Regions from separate parts of the Inediibacterium massiliense genome, predicted to be linked through region 2. Evidence: riboswitches for the same ligand, from Rfam matches in the RefSeq annotation. Region 2 holds a riboswitch; each other region holds the start of a gene.
The links. Region 2 has a riboswitch for FMN ahead of ribD (bifunctional diaminohydroxyphosphoribosylaminopyrimidine deaminase/5-amino-6-(5-phosphoribosylamino)uracil reductase RibD). Riboswitches for the same ligand answer to the same signal wherever they lie in the genome.

Region 1: it holds a riboswitch for FMN, as region 2 does, so the genes downstream of both, BN2409_RS06380 (ECF transporter S component) here and ribD (bifunctional diaminohydroxyphosphoribosylaminopyrimidine deaminase/5-amino-6-(5-phosphoribosylamino)uracil reductase RibD) in region 2, are expected to answer to the same signal.
Region 3: it holds a riboswitch for FMN, as region 2 does, so the genes downstream of both, ribB (3,4-dihydroxy-2-butanone-4-phosphate synthase) here and ribD (bifunctional diaminohydroxyphosphoribosylaminopyrimidine deaminase/5-amino-6-(5-phosphoribosylamino)uracil reductase RibD) in region 2, are expected to answer to the same signal.

What each region holds. Positions count from the first base shown of each region.
Region 1 is NZ_LN876586.1:536,670-543,475, reverse strand. Features, by position in the region: gene BN2409_RS06410 (ABC transporter permease) at 1-273, opposite strand, end outside; gene BN2409_RS06405 (ABC transporter ATP-binding protein) at 270-989, opposite strand; gene BN2409_RS06400 (efflux RND transporter periplasmic adaptor subunit) at 991-2,229, opposite strand; gene rimI (ribosomal protein S18-alanine N-acetyltransferase) at 2,605-3,051, opposite strand; gene tsaB (tRNA (adenosine(37)-N6)-threonylcarbamoyltransferase complex dimerization subunit type 1 TsaB) at 3,032-3,754, opposite strand; gene tsaE (tRNA (adenosine(37)-N6)-threonylcarbamoyltransferase complex ATPase subunit type 1 TsaE) at 3,757-4,206, opposite strand; gene BN2409_RS06380 (ECF transporter S component) at 4,535-5,161, opposite strand; FMN riboswitch at 5,239-5,356, opposite strand; gene BN2409_RS06375 (hypothetical protein) at 5,434-5,883, opposite strand; gene BN2409_RS06370 (amidohydrolase) at 5,963-6,806, opposite strand, start outside.
Region 2 is NZ_LN876583.1:158,307-165,112, forward strand. Features, by position in the region: gene BN2409_RS01090 (L-threonine 3-dehydrogenase) at 1-780, opposite strand, end outside; gene BN2409_RS01095 (glycine C-acetyltransferase) at 794-1,984, opposite strand; FMN riboswitch at 2,331-2,448, shown strand; gene ribD (bifunctional diaminohydroxyphosphoribosylaminopyrimidine deaminase/5-amino-6-(5-phosphoribosylamino)uracil reductase RibD) at 2,737-3,837, shown strand; gene ribE (riboflavin synthase) at 3,839-4,486, shown strand; gene BN2409_RS01110 (bifunctional 3,4-dihydroxy-2-butanone-4-phosphate synthase/GTP cyclohydrolase II) at 4,534-5,742, shown strand; gene ribH (6,7-dimethyl-8-ribityllumazine synthase) at 5,745-6,206, shown strand; gene BN2409_RS01120 (metal-sensing transcriptional repressor) at 6,552-6,806, opposite strand, start outside.
Region 3 is NZ_LN876587.1:1,409,527-1,416,332, reverse strand. Features, by position in the region: gene BN2409_RS15455 (hypothetical protein) at 1-433, opposite strand, end outside; gene ribB (3,4-dihydroxy-2-butanone-4-phosphate synthase) at 738-1,376, opposite strand; FMN riboswitch at 1,519-1,632, opposite strand; gene BN2409_RS15445 (MBL fold metallo-hydrolase) at 1,752-2,558, opposite strand; gene BN2409_RS17745 (hypothetical protein) at 2,809-3,018, shown strand; gene BN2409_RS15440 (AAA family ATPase) at 3,056-3,559, shown strand; gene BN2409_RS15435 (alpha/beta-type small acid-soluble spore protein) at 3,609-3,794, opposite strand; gene BN2409_RS17395 (hypothetical protein) at 3,921-4,079, shown strand; gene BN2409_RS15430 (GNAT family N-acetyltransferase) at 4,248-4,712, opposite strand; gene BN2409_RS15425 (helix-turn-helix domain-containing protein) at 4,757-5,308, opposite strand; gene BN2409_RS15420 (hydrolase) at 5,521-6,111, shown strand; gene BN2409_RS15415 (cation:proton antiporter) at 6,174-6,806, opposite strand, start outside.

The DNA of each region.
Region 1 (6,806 bases), on a different contig from region 2:
ATTTGAAAAAGCCTTTTTTAATGCTTCTATATCATCATGTGTAAATATATCTTTCGTAGTATATTGTTCTCTCCAATTGACCATCAGAAAAGCTCTACCTGCACCAAATTGTTCAAATTCTTTATCTATTACCTTTTGACTTCCTTCTCCTAGTGCCACTACAGTAATAACAGATGATATACCTATAATAATTCCTAGCATGGTAAGGAGAGATCGCATTTTATTTACAAAAATAGCACCCATTGCTACTTGTATACTTTCAAGTATATTCATATGATCTCCTCCTGTTTATAAAGAATAATTTGATTGTCAACAGGTCGATCTTCTATAATTTCTCCATCTCTACATACAATAACTCTTTTGGTATGCTGTGCAATATCTGGTTCATGAGTAACCATGACAATGGTAGCTCCTTCTTCATTAAGCTGTTGAAATATAGCCATAACTTCATTTCCAGACTTTGTGTCTAAATTTCCTGTAGGTTCATCTGCAAAAATTACAGAAGGATCATTTACGAGTGCTCTAGCAATAGCAACTCTTTGCCTTTGTCCTCCAGAAAGCTCATTAGATTTATGATCCATTCTCTCTTTAAGTCCTACCCTCCCTAAAGCTTTTATAGCTTTCTCTCTTCTTTCTTTAGGAGGTACCCCTGCATAAATCATAGGAAGCTCCACGTTTTTTAAAGAGCTAATTCGAGGTAAAAGATTAAATGATTGAAAAACGAAACCTATTTTTTTGTTTCGAATCACAGCAAGTTCATTTTCATCCATTCCTTGAACACTTTGCCCATCTAATTCAAAAATTCCTTCCGTTGGTTTATCTAAACATCCGAGTATATTCATAAGAGTAGACTTTCCTGATCCTGAAGGACCCATAATAGATACAAATTCTTTCTCTTTCACTTCTAGATGAATATTTTTTAATGCCTCTACACTAATATTTCCATTTTTATATACTTTTTTTAAATTTTCTATCTTAATCATACTCATATTACATCACCTGATCTGTCATGACTTGATCTCCATCTTTTAAATCTTCTGTTGGATTTAAGATCACTTCATCTTTTTGTTTTACATCTCCTATAATTTCTACACAAAAATCACTTTCTATACCTGTTTTTATCTTATGTTCTTTTACTTTTCCGTTTCTTACAGTAAAAATAATTTTGTCTCCATTTTTTCTAGTAAATATAGCTTCATAAGGAATAGTAAGTACATCTTGTTTCTTTTGTGTCAAAATATCCACTTTTGCAGATAAACCTGGCTTTAAAAACTGATCAATATTTTCAATATCTATTTTTATTTCTATTACTCCTTCTTTTCCTTGACTACCCTCTACTTGTTTTGCCATAGATCCTATATATTTTACTTTTCCTTTATACTCTTTTTTCTCAAATGCATCTCCTGTAATTTTTACAGGGTCTCCCAACTTTATTTTACTTGCATCATATTCATTCATATCTACTACAATCTCTAAATGATCCACATCTTGAATAGACATTAAAGTTACATGAGATTCTATGATTCCACTTTCTGAAATATTGGTATCTACAATAGTTCCTGTAATAGGACTTTTAATGGTATGTTTCTTTAAATCTTCTGCTAATTTCTCAACTTCTAATTTTGCTAACTCTACTTTTTGTTTTTGAGTAATGATTTCATTTTCATGATTAGAATTTTTCAATTTTTCTTTTGCTAAAAGATACTCATTATAAGATTCATCCATATCCTTTTGAGATTTTTCCAAATCTGCTTTACTAATCACACTACTTTCATACAAATTTTTATTTCGTTCATATGTTTTTTTTGCATCTTCATATTTTATTTTTGCATTATCTAAATCAATTTCAAGCTCTGTATTTCCTTCTTTTTTGAGTTGCTTTAAGTTTTCCTCCTCCATAGCAAGCTTTAACTTTGCATCTTTAATTTTATACTCTATATTTGTTTCTTCTAATTTCATAAGAATTTGTCCTTCTTTGACATAATCTCCTTTTTTGACAAACATCTTTTCTATTTTTTCTTCCACATCAGAGACAATATCTCTTTTATCCATAGAAAAGATTTTTCCTGTTGCTTGAATATGAGATTCTATATCTTCCTTTTGTACAGCAGTAGTTTGAACCATCATCCCACTAGGCTTTTTATTTTTCATTGCTATTGTAGTTCCTATAATTCCTATTAAAATTAGTATTCCTAGTGTAATGAGAATTATTTTTTTCTTTTTTTTCATATTTAAACCCCTTTCATATGCAATGTATTATGTAGATTTTTCCTTATATTACACCAAATTTTTCAAAAATACAATCCATATTTTATATGATTTTTTGTACCTTTTGTAATATGCTTCATAGTACATTCATACAGTATTAGATTACCACTTTCTACTTTTGATGTCAATCCTATAAATTCCAATTATGATATAAAAACTAAAAAATGGACTATGAGTCCATTCTAGACTGAATACAAACTACATTTTAGCAAAATCATAAAAATAAAGAACAATTAGTGACGTTTTTTAAGCAACGGAAATCTTGAATGTAATGAAAAGATTTCGTTGGCGCCATGAGCTTGGGAATTTTATGATTTTCTCAAATGTGGGCAGAATTTATTGAAATTCTGCCCACATAATCACTGCATCTTCCCCATTATCTTCATAATATTTGGGTCTTACTCCACATGAATAAAAACCATTTTTTTCATAAAGACATTTAGCAACTTCATTAGATGCTCTCACTTCCAATGTCATACTATTTATTTTTTGTTCTTTTGCAATCTGAATCAATGCTTTTACAACTTTGTCTCCATACCCTTTCTTTCTATAGGTAGGATGTATAGCTATATTGGTAATATGTCCTTCATCTACAATTTTCCACATTCCACCATATCCTACTACCTTTTCATGATCTTCTATGACTACATAGATAGCCATTTCATTTCTCATCTCTTGTAAAAAAGAGTGTCTAGACCAAGGAATGGTAAAACATTTTTTTTCTACTTGAAAAACTTCTTCTATATCTTTTTGTTCCATAAACCTAACACTTACATTGTCCATTCTCTTCACACCTTTTTTGTTTCTCCTCATATTGTCTTTCTGCTTCAGATTTCCTCAAGTAAGTAGGAACCAGCTCATAACAATTTTCATCTTCCTCTTTTTGCATAGCAAGCTGTCCAATAGAAGATGCTTTTGTTATATTATGACTATTTGGAGCAAATATAGCTCTCTCTTTTAATACCTCTACAAGATATTCTTTATTACTTCCCACTCCATCTCCTAAAAAAATAACAGGCTCTGGTCTTTTTAAAAGAATTTCCGCTAACTCTTCTATAGAGATAGCCATAGGCTCCTCTATTCTATGTAAACTTCCTCCATCCCACTTATAAATAGCAGTATAGACTTGACTTCTTCTTGCATCTAATATGGGGCAAATCAATCCATTGCTATTGTATAGATTAAATGCAAGTCCATCTAGTGTAGAAATACCTACAACAGGAATATTAAGAGCATGAGCAAGTCCTTTAGCCGTAGCGATTCCTATTCTTATTCCTGTAAAAGATCCTGGCCCTTTTGCCACTGCAATTTTATCTATCTCTTCTATTTTTACTTCACAGCTTTTTAAAAGCTCATCAATCATAGGCATAAGCTTTTGAGAATGGGTTCTTTTATGATTGATGATATATTCCCCTATTAATTTTTCATCTTCTATAAGAGCGATGGTAGCTACCATAGATGATGTATCAAAACTTAAAATTTTCATGATTATTTCAACTCCTCTAGTATGGTATGAAAATGATGACTTGTTCCTTTTATTTCTATTTCTCTTGTATGATCATCGATTTTTTTGATATGAATCCATAGATGTTCTTTTGGAATAATCTCTTCTATTTGGGAAGCCCACTCTACCAAGCAAACTCCCTCTCCATAAAAATATTCCTCATACCCTAAATCTTCCATTTCATCTATTTCTCCAATTCTGTATACATCAAAATGATACAAAGGAACTCTTCCTTCGTATTCATGAATAATAGTAAAAGTTGGACTGGTTACACATTCCTCTACTTCTAAACCCTTGGCAATTGCTTTGGATAAAGTAGTTTTTCCTGCCCCTAAATCACCTGTTAAACATACTACATCTCCCTTTTGTAAAAACTTTCCTAACTTATATCCTAAATCATAAGTCTTTTGTTCACTACTACTTATTATTTTCATTTTTACACCTCTATCTTATCTACTTAAGTGTATTTTACCCTAAATACTACTATCTTTATATATTTTCTCAAAAAAAATACCAAAGAGCAAGGTTTCCCTTGCCCCAGACTGAAGACAAACTATATTTTAGCAAAGTCATAAAAATAAGGAACATTTATTGAAAATTTGTGAAAATATAGAATAAGTGAGAAAATGCTTAGCATTACATTGTTTGAGCATAGCGAGTTTGTAATGCTATTTTCGATCGTTTCTTTATATTTTCCAAGTTTGAAAATTTAGTGACGTTTTTTATGACTTTAGCTACAGATTGAGAAAACTTTCTCTTAGCCTATCTTTCCTTTAAAATAGGAGAAAGCTTTTTATATAATGATATGGTAAAAATAGATATAATAATTGCCTTGATGATATTAAATGGAATTACTCCATAATAAACTAATGTTTTTATATCTTTGATTGCACCATTTGCTGAAGCACTAATGGCTATAATTTGTTCTAGGGGCATAACCTTTGCATAAAAAGGAAGCAGCATAAAATAGTTGGCAAGTCCTCCCACAATCCCCATACATATAGCTCCAATAATCAATCCAATAATAGCTCCTGTCTTCTTTTTCTTCATTCTATACATAGCACTAGCAGGAATAATTAAAGAAATTCCTATTAAAAAATTTGCAAATTCTCCTACTCCCCCTGTAGTAGTTTTTGTTAAAAAATGAAGTAAATTTTTTACAAGCTCTATCATAATTCCTGCAGCAGGTCCAAGGGCTAGACCTCCGATCAAAGCAGGTAAATCACTTAAATCCATTTTTAAAAAGCCTGGAAAAAATAAGATAGGCATTTCTATGAACATAATTAAGTAAGCCAAAACAGATAATATTGAAATTTTTACCAATCCATGAGCTGTTGTAACCGTTCTAAATCCAAAAAAACCTTTTTGTACTGTAGATGTTCTATTCATTTTAAAAACCTCCTTAAGTCTTTTCAGGCACAAAAAAGCCTGAAGAATGATCTTCAGGCAACATGAACACATAAAAAATTCATCTTCTTCCATCCAGACTTTACTGTCGGTACTGGAGTTACACCAGTTCAGTAGCTTTCGCCACTCGCGGACTATACCGCCGGTCGGGAATTTCACCCTGCCCTGAAGATTCACATGATTTTATTTTATTCTATATTGATTATACATGAATTGTTTTTCTTTTTCAATACTTATCAGATCAAGTTATTGATCTAGTTACATTCACTTACTAAAGAAACATTTTTTTTATGTACAAAATAAATAATAAAAATCAATACCATTTCATGAGGTAACAATAACAAAATGCTTTTCCAAGCTACAAAATGCAAATAAATTGGATTAATATTCATAAAAATAAATACAGATCCTTCCAATAGACAAACAATTGCACTAGAAATTAATATAGCAAAAAAGCTAGTCTTCCATTTTACTCTCGTAATCCAATGAGTATATAAGATAAAAGTACTTATCCATATTATTGTATACATATCAAAATCTGCATATTGTTTAATAAAGTAAGAAGTAATGCCCTGAAATATAGCCACTCCTATAACTTTTTTTATATTAGGTCTCTCTCCCATCAATAAAAGCCCTGCCCATAACATAAGTATTGCTTCTGGAAATGCGCCAAAAATCATTACACTTATAGGCATACTATTCATCTAAAGCTCCCCTTTAAATTTACTTGTATCTATATAAAATTCTACAAATAAAAATCACATAAATCATTCTCCATATGATTTACTTTTCTTCATATACAATTGTTCCATCTATAATGGTACAGCTTACCTTTGATTGCAAGTCGAAAGGATGCCCATCCCATATGGCTATATCTGCATCTTTTCCTTCTTTGATGCTTCCTACATGGTTATCAATGCCTAAAATTTCTGCTGGATAAATAGTAATCGCCTTTAGAGCTTCTTCTTCTTTCATTCCTGCTTTTACTGCAAATGCTGCACACATAGGAAGATATTGAACAGGTATTACAGGATGATCTGTCATAATAGCTACTTTCATTCCTGCATTGTTTAAAATACCTGGAGTTTCAAAGGTAGTATTTTTAAGCTCTACTTTAGGTCTTTCTCCAAAGCTTGGTCCTACAATAGCAGCTAAGCCTTCTTCTTTTAATTCATCTACAATTAAATGTCCTTCTGTACAATGATCTAGAGTCATTTTCACATTAAATTCTTTTTTAATTCTTATAGCGCTAAATATATCATCTGCTCTATGAGCATGAGCTTTAAGTGGAATCTCTCTTCTTAGTACAGGAAGTAATGCTTCTAATTTCATATCATAAGAAGGTTTTTTAGATAAATCATCTTTTGAAGCTTCTAATTGTTCTTTATATCTTTTTGCTTTATATAAAGTATCTCTTAAAATAGCAGCTGTAGCCATTCTTGTCATAGGAGTTTGTTTTTGATCATGATACACTCTCTTCGGATTCTCTCCAAAAGCACACTTTTGTGCTAGTGGCGCCTTTACAATCATATTGTCAATACGATCTCCATATGTTTTAATAGCTGCAAACTGACCTCCTAATACATTGGCACTTCCAGGTCCTGTAGCAACGGTAGTAATCCCACCT
Region 2 (6,806 bases):
TGGAATATGTTTTTTGATTTCTGCTGCAATTTCTTCAGGTTCAAAGCTCATAGCTGTTACGTTAAAAGCATTTCTATGCTTTAATTTAGATGGATCTGCCTCCATTAAATTAATAATTGCACCTAACGCATCTGGCATATACATCATATCCATATAAGTTCCTTTTCCAATATATGAAGTATATTTTTGATTTTTCAATGCTTCATAATAAATATCTACTGCATAATCAGTAGTTCCTCCTCCTGGAGGTGCTACATATGAAATAAGTCCTGGAAATCTGACTCCCCTAGTATCTACTCCAAATTTATAATAATAATAGTCACAAAGAAGTTCTCCAGATACTTTATTGACTCCATACATAGTTGTAGGCCTTTGAATCGTATCTTGCGGAGTATGATCTTTAGGTGTAGAAGGCCCAAATGATCCTATTGAACTTGGTGTGAAAAATTGACATCCACATTCTCTCGCTACTTCTAATGCATTTACTAAGCCTCCCATATTTAAATTCCATGCAAATAATGGTTTTGCTTCTGCTGTAGCCGAAAGTAGAGCTGCTAAATGTACAATGGTATCAGAGTTATATTTTTTTACTAATTTATTCATATTCTCTCCATCCATTGCATCTAATATTTCAAAGGGACCTGCCTCTACAACTGGATGATCTGTAGGTTTTCTGATATCTGTAGCTACTACATTGTCATTTCCGTATATTTCTCTCATTTTAGTAACTAACTCCGTACCGATTTGCCCTAATGCTCCTGTGACAAATATTTTTTTCATCACCTATTCCTCCTTATAAAATTCCCATTTCTTTTCCTACTTTTTCATATATACTTAAAGCTTTGTCTAGCATTTCTTTAGTATGAGCTGCTGTAGGCATATTTCTCACCCTACCTGTTCCTCTTGGAACCGTTGGAAATACAATTGATTTTGCATAAACTCCCTCTTCATTAAGTCTTTTGCTAAACAATTGAGTTTTATTTTCATCTCCAATGATACAAGGTGTAATAGGAGTCTCACTTTTTCCTATATCAAATCCAATATTTTTTAATCCTTTCTTTAAATAATTTCCATTTTCCCAAAGCTTATCATGAAGCTCTGTACTCTCTGTAAGAATAGCTATAGCTTCTATACAAGCTGCTGCTGCTCCTGGTGTAAGAGAAGTAGAAAATAAAAATGGTCTAGAACGAACCTTCAACCAATCAATTAAATCCTTACTTCCTGCTACATATCCTCCTACTACCCCAATGGCTTTAGACAATGTCCCTATTTGAAAATCTATTTTGTCTGAAAGTCCAAAATGTTTTACTGTACCTGCACCTTTTCCCAGTACTCCCGATCCATGAGCATCATCTACATATGTAATCAAATCAAATTCTTGTGCAATTTCTACAATTTCAGGAAGCTTTGCAATATCGCCATCCATTGAAAATACACCATCTGTAATAACCATAATTTTATTATATTTTCCTGACTCTTTTACCTCTTTTGCAACTCTTCTTAAATCATCCATATCAGAGTGATTATAACGAATAATTTCTGCTTTTGATAATCTACAGCCGTCGATAATAGATGCATGATTGAGTTCATCTGATAAAATAGCATCATTTTTATCCATTACTGCTCCTATGGCACCCATATTGCAGTTAAACCCTGATTGAAAAACAATAGCTCCTTCTGTATGTTTAAACTTAGCCAGTTTTTCTTCTAATTGGATATGTATATCTAATGTTCCATTAATAGTACGAACAGCTCCTGCTCCTACCCCATATTTTTTAGTAGCTTCGATGCAGGCATTTACTAACCTTTCATTTGTAGCAAGTCCTAAATAGTTATTAGAAGATAAATTAATAAGTTCTCTTCCTTTTATTTTTATAATAGGTCCATTTGCTCCTTCTAATGGATCAATTGTATTGTAAAGCCCTCTTTTTTTCAAATCTTCCAAATTTTCTTTCAAGAATTTATTTAATATTTTACTAGACATTGTATATCCTCCTTATATAAAATATTTGTTTTCACATTGCATACATTTGTATTTTATCTACGCTTATATATATCCATACGCTCCATTATTTCAATTTATTTTTCATCTATCGTGATCGTATTCTACGGACAGTATATCATTTTCAATATGTTTTTTCAATATTTTCCATAAAATATATCATAAAATTTAAAATACATATTTTTCAATAAATTTTCTATCAATTGACGCATATTTTAAAATTATTTCCTTTCTAACTATTTTTATGCATACAAAATCTTTTTATTCTACATAAAATACCTCTTGACACCTAAAAAAGGAAATGCTACGATATTTTCATACAAATGAATACAATCTTCAGGGCAGGGTGCAATTCCCGACCGGCGGTATAGCCCGCGAGCCACTTTTGTGGTTGACTTGGTTTGATTCCAAGGCCGACAGTATAGTCTGGATGGAAGAAGAGGAATATGTATATCTATATTTTTATAGATGTGCTTTTTATGATGAGATAGTCCTGAAAATAATATTTTCAGGGCTTTTCTTATTCATTAGGGAACTATATAAATGAATAAATTGTGTATAACTTTAGAAAGTTAGATTTTCATCAAATTTTAAGCAACGGAAATTCTGAATGAAATGAAAGAATTTCGTTGGCGCCATGAGCAATTCCGATAGGAATATGCGAATTTTTAATTATGAAAGTTTTTTATAAAATTTGGAATAATATAATCATCTATTCCATAGAGGTGAAAAAAATGGACACTTTTTATATGAAAAAAGCTTTACATTTAGCTCAAAAAGGCATTGGCCATACAAGCCCAAATCCTTTAGTAGGAGCAGTCATTGTAAAAAATGGGCAAATTATAGGAGAAGGATATCACGAAAAGTTCGGAGGTCCTCACGCAGAAATCAATGCATTTTTAAATTCGACAGAAGATGTAAGTGAATCTACTATGTACGTAACCTTAGAACCCTGCTCTCATTATGGTAAAACTCCTCCTTGTGCACAAGCTATTGTAAATAAAAAAATCAAAAAAGTAGTCATTGCTATGAAAGATCCAAATCCTTTGGTTTCAGGACAGGGAATAGAAATATTAAAAAAGCACAACATAGAAGTAGTTACAGGAGTCTTAGAAGAAGAAGCAAAGAAATTAAATGAAATATTTGTTAAATATATCAGTACAAAATTACCATTTTGCATATTAAAAACTGCCATGACTCTAGATGGAAAAATAGCTACATCTACTAAAGACTCCAAATGGATTACCAATTCTTCCTCTAGAGAATACGTCCATTTACTTAGACACAAAGTAACAGGAATCATGGTAGGAATTGGAACTGTTTTAGCAGATGATCCTCTATTAACTACACGTATTGTAAATTACAAAGGAAAAAATCCAATTCGGATTATTGTAGATTCTAAAGGTCAAATTCCTCTAAATAGCAATATATTAAAAACAAGTAAAGACATAAAGACTATTATTGTCACAACAAAGATGATTTCAACAGAAAAAATAAAATCAATAGAAAATACAAAAGCAGAAGTTTTGATTACTCCTTCTAAAGATGGAAAAATAGATCTTTCTTACTTGATGAAAACTTTAGGAGAAAAAGGAATAGACAGTATTTTGCTTGAAGGAGGAGGAACACTAAATTTTTCTGCTCTTAAGGAAGGAATCATAGACCAAGTGATCTCTTTTATTGCTCCTAAAATCATAGGAGGAAAAGATGCCTTAACACCTATAGAGGGAGAAGGATTTTCTTTTATGAAAGATGCTATATGCCTAAATCATATAGAAGTCGATCATTTCAAAGAAGATATCATGATCAAAGGCTATATTGCAAAGGAGAGATAAAATGTTTACTGGACTTGTAGAAGAAATTGGAACTATTTTATCTATTACAAAAGGAGAAAAATCAGCAAAAATTACAATTCAAGCAAAAAAAATATTAGAAAATATTTGTTTAGGTGATAGTATTGCTACAAATGGAGTATGTCTTACAGTGACTGATTTTAACCAAAACTCTTTTTGTGTAGATGTAATGGCAGAAACTATGAGAAGAAGTAATTTAAAGGATCTTATAAAAAATAGTCCTGTAAATCTAGAAAGAGCACTAAAGCTAGGTGATCGTTTAGGCGGACATATTGTAAGTGGTCATATTGACGGAGTAGGAATTATTACAGACCTTGAAAAAGAAGATAATGCTATTTGGGTATCTATTAAAGCCCATGAAGAAATTTTAAAATATATTGTTTTAAAAGGATCCATCACTATTGATGGTATCAGTCTGACTGTAGCTTATGTAGACAATCATCTATTTAAGGTATCTATTATTCCTCATACAAAACATATGACTACACTCCTTGATAAAAAAATAGGAGATTCTGTTAATTTAGAGTGCGACATGATTGGAAAATATATTGAAAAATTTTTATTACAAAGAGAATCCTCTCCTAAAAAAGATATCAATATGAATTTTTTATCAGAACATGGATTTATATAATTTCAAATACAATGTAAATTTAAAAAATTTAAAACGAGGTGATAAAAATGTACAAATTCAATACAATCGAAGAAGCCATAGAAGATATACAAGCTGGAAAAATGATTGTAGTCATAGATGATGAAGATCGAGAAAACGAAGGAGATCTTTTAATGGCTGCTGAGCTAGTGACACCAGAGCATATTAATTTCATGGCAACCTATGCAAGAGGATTAATTTGTATGCCTATATGTAAAGAAAAGCTTGAAGAATTAGATATGCCTCAGATGGTATCTCATAATACAGATAATCATCAAACTGCTTTTACTGTATCTATTGATGCAATAGATACTTCAACTGGAATTTCAGCTTTTGAAAGAGCCCATACTATAAAAAAAGTACTAGATCCAAATAGCAATTCTACTGACTTTAGAAGACCTGGTCATATTTTCCCTCTAAAAGCCCGTGAAGGAGGCGTATTGAAAAGAGCTGGTCATACAGAAGCTTGTGTAGATCTAGCAAAGCTTGCTGGACTTTATCCTGCTGGAGTCATTTGTGAAATTATGAATGAAGATGGATCTATGGCAAGAACTCCAGAGCTTATGGAATATGTAAAAAAACATGATTTAAAAATCATTACCATTGCCTCTTTAATAGAATATCGAAGAAAGCATGAAATTCTTGTAGAAAAAATGGCGGAAGCTCATATGCCTACAAAATATGGAGATTTCAAAGTCATAGGCTATCAAAATAAATTAAACAAAGAGCATCATGTAGCTCTTGTAAAAGGAGATATTTCAGATGGCAATCCTGTTTTGGTAAGAGTTCATTCTGAGTGTCTTACAGGAGATGCCTTTGGATCTGTTCGTTGCGATTGTGGTGAACAATATGCAGCTGCCATGAAACAAATTGAAAAAGAAGGACGTGGAGTTCTTTTATATATGCGCCAAGAAGGAAGAGGTATTGGTCTAATGAATAAATTAAAAGCCTATGCTCTTCAAGATCAAGGAATGGATACAGTACAAGCAAATATTGCATTAGGATTTCCTGAAGATATGAGAGATTATGGAATTGGTGCACAAATTCTTTCTGATTTAGGAATAAAAAAATTAAAACTTATGACAAACAATCCTAAAAAGCTTTCTGGCCTTTCTGGATATGGATTAGAAATCGTAGAAAGAGTTCCTATTATCATGGAATATCGTAAAGAAAATGAATTTTATTTAAAAACAAAAGAAGAAAAAATGGGACATATGTTAAATATAGAGGAGGAATAAAAATGAAAATATACGAAGGAAAATTAATTGCAAAAGAATTAAAATTTGCAGTCATTATAGGAAGATTTAATGAATTTATAGGGAGCAAACTTTTATCTGGTGCATTAGATGCACTGAAAAGACATGGAGCAAATGAAAGTGATATAGAAATCATTTGGGTTCCAGGAGCTTTCGAAATTCCTTTAGTTGCTAAAAAACTTGCTAAATCACAAAAATATGATGGGATCATTTGCCTTGGTGCAGTTATAAGAGGTGCAACTCCTCACTTTGATTATGTATCTAGTGAAGTAACAAAAGGAGTAGCTTTAGTAGGACTTGAAACTGAAGTTCCTGTAGTATTTGGAGTACTTACTACAGATACAATCGAACAAGCTATTGAAAGAGCAGGAACAAAGGCTGGAAACAAAGGATACGATGCAGCTATGACTGCCATTGAAATGGCTAATTTACTTAAAGAATTCTAACAACCACACTATCACATCGTATATATAAAGAATTGTGAATACATTAAAAACAGTTTTGTTAAAAAACACATACTGCTGACAAATTATATTTTAGCAAAGTCATAAAAATAAGGAACATTTATTGAGAATTTATGAAAATATAGAATAAGTGAGAAAATGCTTAGCATTACACTGTTTGAGCATAGCGAGTTTGTAATGCTATTTTCGATCGGTTCTATATATTTTCCAAATTTGAAAATTTAGTGACGTTTTTTATGACTTTGTCTATGAAAACAGTTTTGTTAGAAAACAACTTAGTTTTCTCAAAACTGTTTTTTTGTAATGAGCAATCTTTATATATAACATTTACTTAATCATACGATCAATAGTCGTAAGAATCTCATCAATAACCTCTTCATCTCCCGCTTTAATACTTTCTACAATACAAGTACGCATATGACTCTCAAGAAGAAGTCTTCCTACTCCCTTCATAGCAGATTGAGCCGCTGCAATTTGAATCAAAATATCATTGCAATAAACTCCTTTTTCTACCATCCCCTTAATACCCCTTACTTGTCCTTCTATTCTATTCAATCTATTGATCAAAGCATTTGTTACCTC
Region 3 (6,806 bases), on a different contig from region 2:
TCATCATTCCTTTGCATTTAATACCATCTACTAAAACATTGTCTGTATCGTACTGTCCAGTCCATGATGGATCTTTATATGTTATTTCATATTCATTCACAATACATTCTTCAAAAGGAAGGGTATCCTTTGTATTATTTAGAAAGCTTACCATACCTACGATCTTATTGTCTTTACTTACATAAGCGGCTACATCATAAGTCATAGTTGGCATTTTTTCTCCAGCAATGTCTTCTTTTAATGTCTTGTCTAATGTTACCTTATACCCTGCATCGATAAATGCTTGTAAAGTAGATTGTCCAAGTAGAATTTTTGCACCATTTACGTCAATCGGCAATGGCTTAAAAGCAGGTTCTTGATCACCACATCCTACCATTGAACATACCAAAAGCATACTTAATAAAATCATTACTATTTTTTTTGTTTTTAACATATTATCACCTCCTTTTTTGTAAATGTTATTATAAGCTTTAATTTTTATTCAGTCAATTGATTTATTTCTAGTTTTATATTTTTTTGATATATAATGATTATGTTTTTAAATATAGTTTCTTAGGAGTTTTCTTATAATGAAAAGATAAAGCCACAAAAAAATCATAGATTTTAACCTATGATTTTTTATAATATATAGGAAATTATGGTCTATTCATAAATTTTATTTTCATAATTTCCGTAATGTATTAGGGCAAAGTCTACTTAATAAATCTTTTGAAGAAAGACTTTGTTCTTTTAGTTTTTTACATATTCTGTTTATATTCTACAATATCCTCAATAGAAACAACGGTCATATCATGTGCTTTAGCAAAGTGAACGATTTGTGGTAGGCGGGCCATAGTTCCATCAGGATTTGTAAGTTCGCATAAAATTCCTGCAGGTTTATATCCTGCTAAACGCATAAGATCAACAGTGCCTTCTGTATGACCACGTCTAGCTAAAACACCGCCTTTACGGGCACGAAGTGGGAAAACGTGACCAGGATGAGCCAAATTTTCAGGTTTGCAGTCATCTTTTACAGCAGTAAGAATGGTAGTCACTCGATCAGAAGCAGAAACCCCTGTAGTAACTCCATCCTTAGCTTCAATTGAGATGGTAAATGCAGTTTCGTATTTACATGTGTTATCAGGTACCATTTGAGGTAAATCTAATTTTTTAACTTTTTCTTCTGTGAGACAAAGACAAACAATACCACTACATTCCCTAATTAACATAGCCATTTGGGGTATGGTAATGGTCTCGGCAGGGAAAATAAGATCTCCTTCATTTTCACGATTTTCATCATCAACAAGAAGGATGCCCTTGCCATCTCTAAGATTATCCAATGCTTTTTCTATACGTGTTCTAGAATTTCCAAACTGAGCTAATAATGGTTCATTCATTTAAATTTCCTCCAAATTATAATAAATTTTACATAAAGTACCTTGGTTTTTCTAAAAATGTATGCATATAAAAAATCCCCTTAAGCAACCTTAAGGGGATCAAAAAGCATAATAAACATACATAATAAAATATGTATAATATATTCACCTTCTTTCATCCAGACTATACTGTCGGCTTCGGAATTTAACCGAATCTGCCTTACGGCTCGCGGGCTATACCGCCGATAGGGAATTTCACCCAACCCTGAAGGATACTTTATATAATTGTATTATTAATATAACATTTTTTAGATTCCTTTGTCAAACAAAAAATAAATTTATATCCAAATAAAGTATATATTTCCTAGAAAATCATATTCGATATAGAACATACTTTTACCAATTTATTTCTAAACCTACACCAACTTCTTTTACAGGCAAAGATTTATGTATCTCTGCTTTAACAGTAAATGAAGTACAATGGCAAGGGTATAATTCTTCTACATTATTTTGTTTTAGATAATGGATAGTTTCTTTAACTTGTTTGTTTATTTCAAATAAATGAAACCCTCCTATAATACCTAATACCCGATGATCTTTACATACTTTTTTGGCATATTCTATTATATTGCATATTCCACTGTGAGAACATCCTGTAACAATATAGATACCATTTTCACTTTTATATACAAGGGCTGTATCATCCATTACATAATCATCAACTAAAGTTTTGTCAACAATTTGCTTACCAATAGGTTTTCTATTTTCAAAGTCATTTATTTGAGGAATTTCTCCTAAAAATATGATGTGTTTGCTAATTTTTATAGGTTCTTTTGAAAGAATTAGATTACATTTTTTCTCTAGATCTTTCTGTAAAATAGGAGAACAAATTTTTAAGTTGTCTATTACTTTTTCCTTAAATGCATCTGGATGAGCAATAATAGAAATATTATTTTTAGGCTTGTGTTCAAAATAATATTTTAATCCTCTTGTATGATCATCGTGACCATGGGAAATAACAATAGTGCTTATACTTTCTAAATCTATACCTAATGCAGTAGAATTTTTTAGAAATAGATCAGAATAGCCTACATCTAATAGTAAGCGGATATCCTCATCTTCAATATAATACGAAACAGCAGGTTCTCCACAATAATATTGATCAATGTAGGTATTGTTGTCTACTAAAACTTTTAGCTTCACATTTTTACCTCCTTGGTTGAATTAGAATAAGAGTTATAATTTTTATTATGTATTTCAAAACAGGCTACTTAATAAATCTTCTAAAAGAAGACTTTTTTACATTATATAACATTTCCCACTTGAGAATCAAAAGCTATTTCTTGTGCATTAAGAATTTTTTAAAGGTGGATAGAATGTATGATTTGTACATAGAGTAAAGAAGGTATTATAATATAAGGAAGTGTATGATTATATTTTAGGGGGAGCTTTTATGGACTTTGGAAATATCAATCAGTATATTAGAAGTATAGAATTACAGAGAGACAAGATATCTAATTTTAATAAATATCCATTTTGTCTGCGCGCTATTTGTAATTTATCTACATTACAGTTTCATCCTAAAGTCACATTCATTGTAGGGGGAGAATGGAACTGGAAAATCAACGATCTTAGAAGCAATAGCGACAGCATATGGTTTTAACCCAGAGGGGGGGACAAAAAACTTTAATTTTTCATCAATGGATACACATTCAGAGCTACATAATTATATCAGATTGGTTAAAGGAGCTAGTAAACCTAAAGATGGATTTTTTCTTAGATCAGAAAGTTTTTACAATGTGGCTACCAATATTGATGAATTAGATAAAGGTGGAGGAGGACCAAGAATTATTGATTTTTATGGTGGACAGTCATTACATGAGCAATCTCATGGAGAATCATTTCTTTCTTTATTTATAAATAAATTTAGAGGAAGAGGGATATACATCTTAGATGAGCCAGAGGCTGCGTTATCACCTACAAGACAGATGACTATGATCTCAAGGATGCATCAATTAGTTGAGCAGGGAAGCCAATTTATTATAGCTACTCATTCACCTATTATTATGGCATACCCCAATGCTGTGATTTATGAGATAAAAAAAGGTTTTCAAATAGTTCAATATGAAGAGACTGAACATTATATAGTTATGAAAGATTTTTTAAATCATACTCAAAAAATGTTAGATATATTAATGGAATAGGTTACTTTATATATTGAAACAGGAGTCTTATAAAACTCCTGTTATAGCACTAATGTTTTTTATGATTGTTGATTAATTGTTTTTCTCCCATTTCTACTAATCTTCTTACGATATATCCAGTATGATTTGAAGCTAGTGATTTTGGATCATTTACACCAAATTCTTGAGCGGATTCTATTTTGAATTGTTCTAAAGCTTGACGAGCTTCAGGAACAACGAGTCTATTTTTAGACAATGTTTTTCACTCCTTTTGTAATTGTGTGTATTATATAGGATGTGTAAAAAGAAAATAAATATGTTAAGTATATTGGATATGTATATCATCATCACCTGTACGAAATACTAATAACGAGGTGATGAGATGAGTAAAAATGAAAAATCTTCAATGAAATGTCTAGAAGGTGAATATGGAGAGATTTATAATACAAAACGAAATAACACAAGGATAGATCATGATGATCTAGATGATATTGAAGATAAAATAATTATTATCAATCCAACAAACAAAGACAAAAAGTAGTTAAGGGAGCATAAGCTCTCTTTTTCCAATATGAATGTATTTGGTGAAATTATGGCTAAATATATCATTTATATTATGTATTTACTTATGAATATTTTTAGATAAGCAAGAAAACATTGTTGGGTTCAATTTAAAAACTTGTATAAACTATAATTATAGAAATTATATTTATAATGTATATCGCATAGTTTGTATTACATTTTTAAATTTATGTTTTTCATATAATTTGATAGCACTAACATTTTTTGTTAAAACATTCAACTCTATATAATCTAAATTTCGACTTTGCGCCCATGTTTTTACTTCGTTTATTAAAGATGAGCCAATCCCTTTATTACGATGAGTACTTGCTATAATGATATCCATTAAATAGGCATAATGATGGTTGACAAAGCAATTAAAAGGTGGCGTTTCTAGTTCTTGAATAAGAGCAAAGCCTACAAGGGTTTCATGGTGATCGACTGCTATTAAAATATCTGAGTTTGGACTCATAATAATATTTTGTACAAATAGTTTGTTTTGGTGCGCACTTTGAAAGAATGTAGGTTGTAAAATTGCCATATCTGAAAATAACTCTTGATATAACATACAAATATCGTCTATATTATTTTGTGTAGCAATCTTAATTTTCATTTTTTAGCCCTCCTTTTTTTATAAAATGTAAATCATTTTTATGATTAGACAGGATAAAAATTTATGATTGTAGCTTTTAAAGTTCCCTTTCCACTATTTACATATGTATGGGGGTTAGATGCTAGAAAACTTATTGAATCATTAGGTTGTAGTTTATAAGTTTGATTATTTACTTTTAACGTTAATTCACCTTCTAATAATATAATATATTCTTCTGATTTTTTAGAATGACCTACAGATTTGTAGGAGTAGTTTTCATCCAATTCGATTTGAAAAAGTTCAAAATTGCGATAGGGTGTATTCGTATAATAACAATATACTCGATAATGATCTTCTTCAGCCATTTGAGCTTTAATATGGTCTTTTTGTATAATGTAAGTATTATGTTCCTTTTGTTCAAGTAATGAAGTATAAGGAACTTTCAATCCGTTTGCTATTTTCCATAAAGTGTTTATCGTTGGATTTGTTTCACCTTTTTCAATTTGAGATAGCATAACTTTACTGACATTAGATAATTCAGCAAGTTGACCTAAACTTAAATTTCGTTTGGTACGAAGTGTTTTGAGGTTTTCTGCAATAATAGAGTTTATATTCATTAGGGTATAACCTCCTATAATTATATTGACAATTATAATTAACAAAAGTAAAATATAATTAACGTAAAATATATTTTACTTTTGTTAATTATTATATCTTAACGATTTCAATCATACAAGAATAATGAAAAGTATTTATGAAACCATAGTAAGATAAATTAGAGAAGTACATATTGATTCTTATATTATGTTTTTTAAAGGAGGATATTATTATGATTACAAGAGAGAAAGCATGGAATTTACTTACTGAATACAACAAAGAGGCATTTCATATTCAACATGCTTTAACAGTTGAAGGGACTATGAATTATTTCGCAGAAAAATTGGGATATGGAGAGGAAGCAGACTTTTGGGCTATAGTTGGGTTGCTGCATGATTTGGATTTTGAAATGTATCCTAAACAACATTGCAGTAAAACCCAAGAGATTATGAGAGAACATGGTATTGATGAAAGATTAATAAGAGCAGTAGCCAGTCATGGGTATGGACTTTGTCTAGAACAACAACCTAAACCAGAGCATCAAATGGAAAAAGTGTTATTTGCGGTAGATGAACTTACTGGATTGATTGGTGCAGCTGCAAAAATGCGTCCATCTAAAAGTGTTATGGATATGGAGCTTTCAAGTCTCAAGAAAAAGTTTAAGGATAAAAAATTTGCATCAGGATGTTCACGAGATGTCATTAAACAAGGTGCAGATATGCTTGGTTGGGAGTTAAATAAATTACTTGAAGAAACAATTTTGGCTATGCGTTCTTGTGAAGCATATGTGAATGATCAAATGGAAATCTATAATCACAAATAAAATTTTACTCATTGAATGAAAAAAAGAACGGGAAGTCCAAGAGGACTTCCTTCGTTATGGAATTATAACTCTTGAACAGTTTGAATTTTAGAATTTTTTAATGTGATATCCCCTGATTTTATGAGTGCATATTTAGTAATAGAAGGTCCTATGAGTTCATATATAATAGTTGCTCCAAGGATAATTGTTCTTATTTTAGCTCCTACCTGTGGGAAATCTAATTGGGCAGTCATAGATAATCCTATGGCAACACCTGCTTGAGGGATTAGAGTAAATCCCAAATATTTTTGTATTGTTCTAGGCATATTTGATAATTTACAACCTAAGTATGATCCAATAATTTTTCCTGTTACCCTAGATAGGATATATCCTATTCCTAATATGCCTACATATTTGATCAATTTTATATCTAATTCTACTCCAGCTAATGTAAAAAACATAATATAAATAGGAGGAGTAAAATAGTCAGCGATGGTGATTACTTTTTTATTGTTAGGAGAAATATTGCTGATTACAGCCCCGATAGCCATACATAAAAGAAGAATAGATATATTTAATAACTTTGCAATCCCTATGGATAAACAAATCCCAGCAATTACTATACTTAATAGTTCGTCTCCATTCTTTGATTTTTGCGAAAGGAATACCAATATAGATCCTATAATAATACCTAAAACTAAAGTAGTTACAATTTC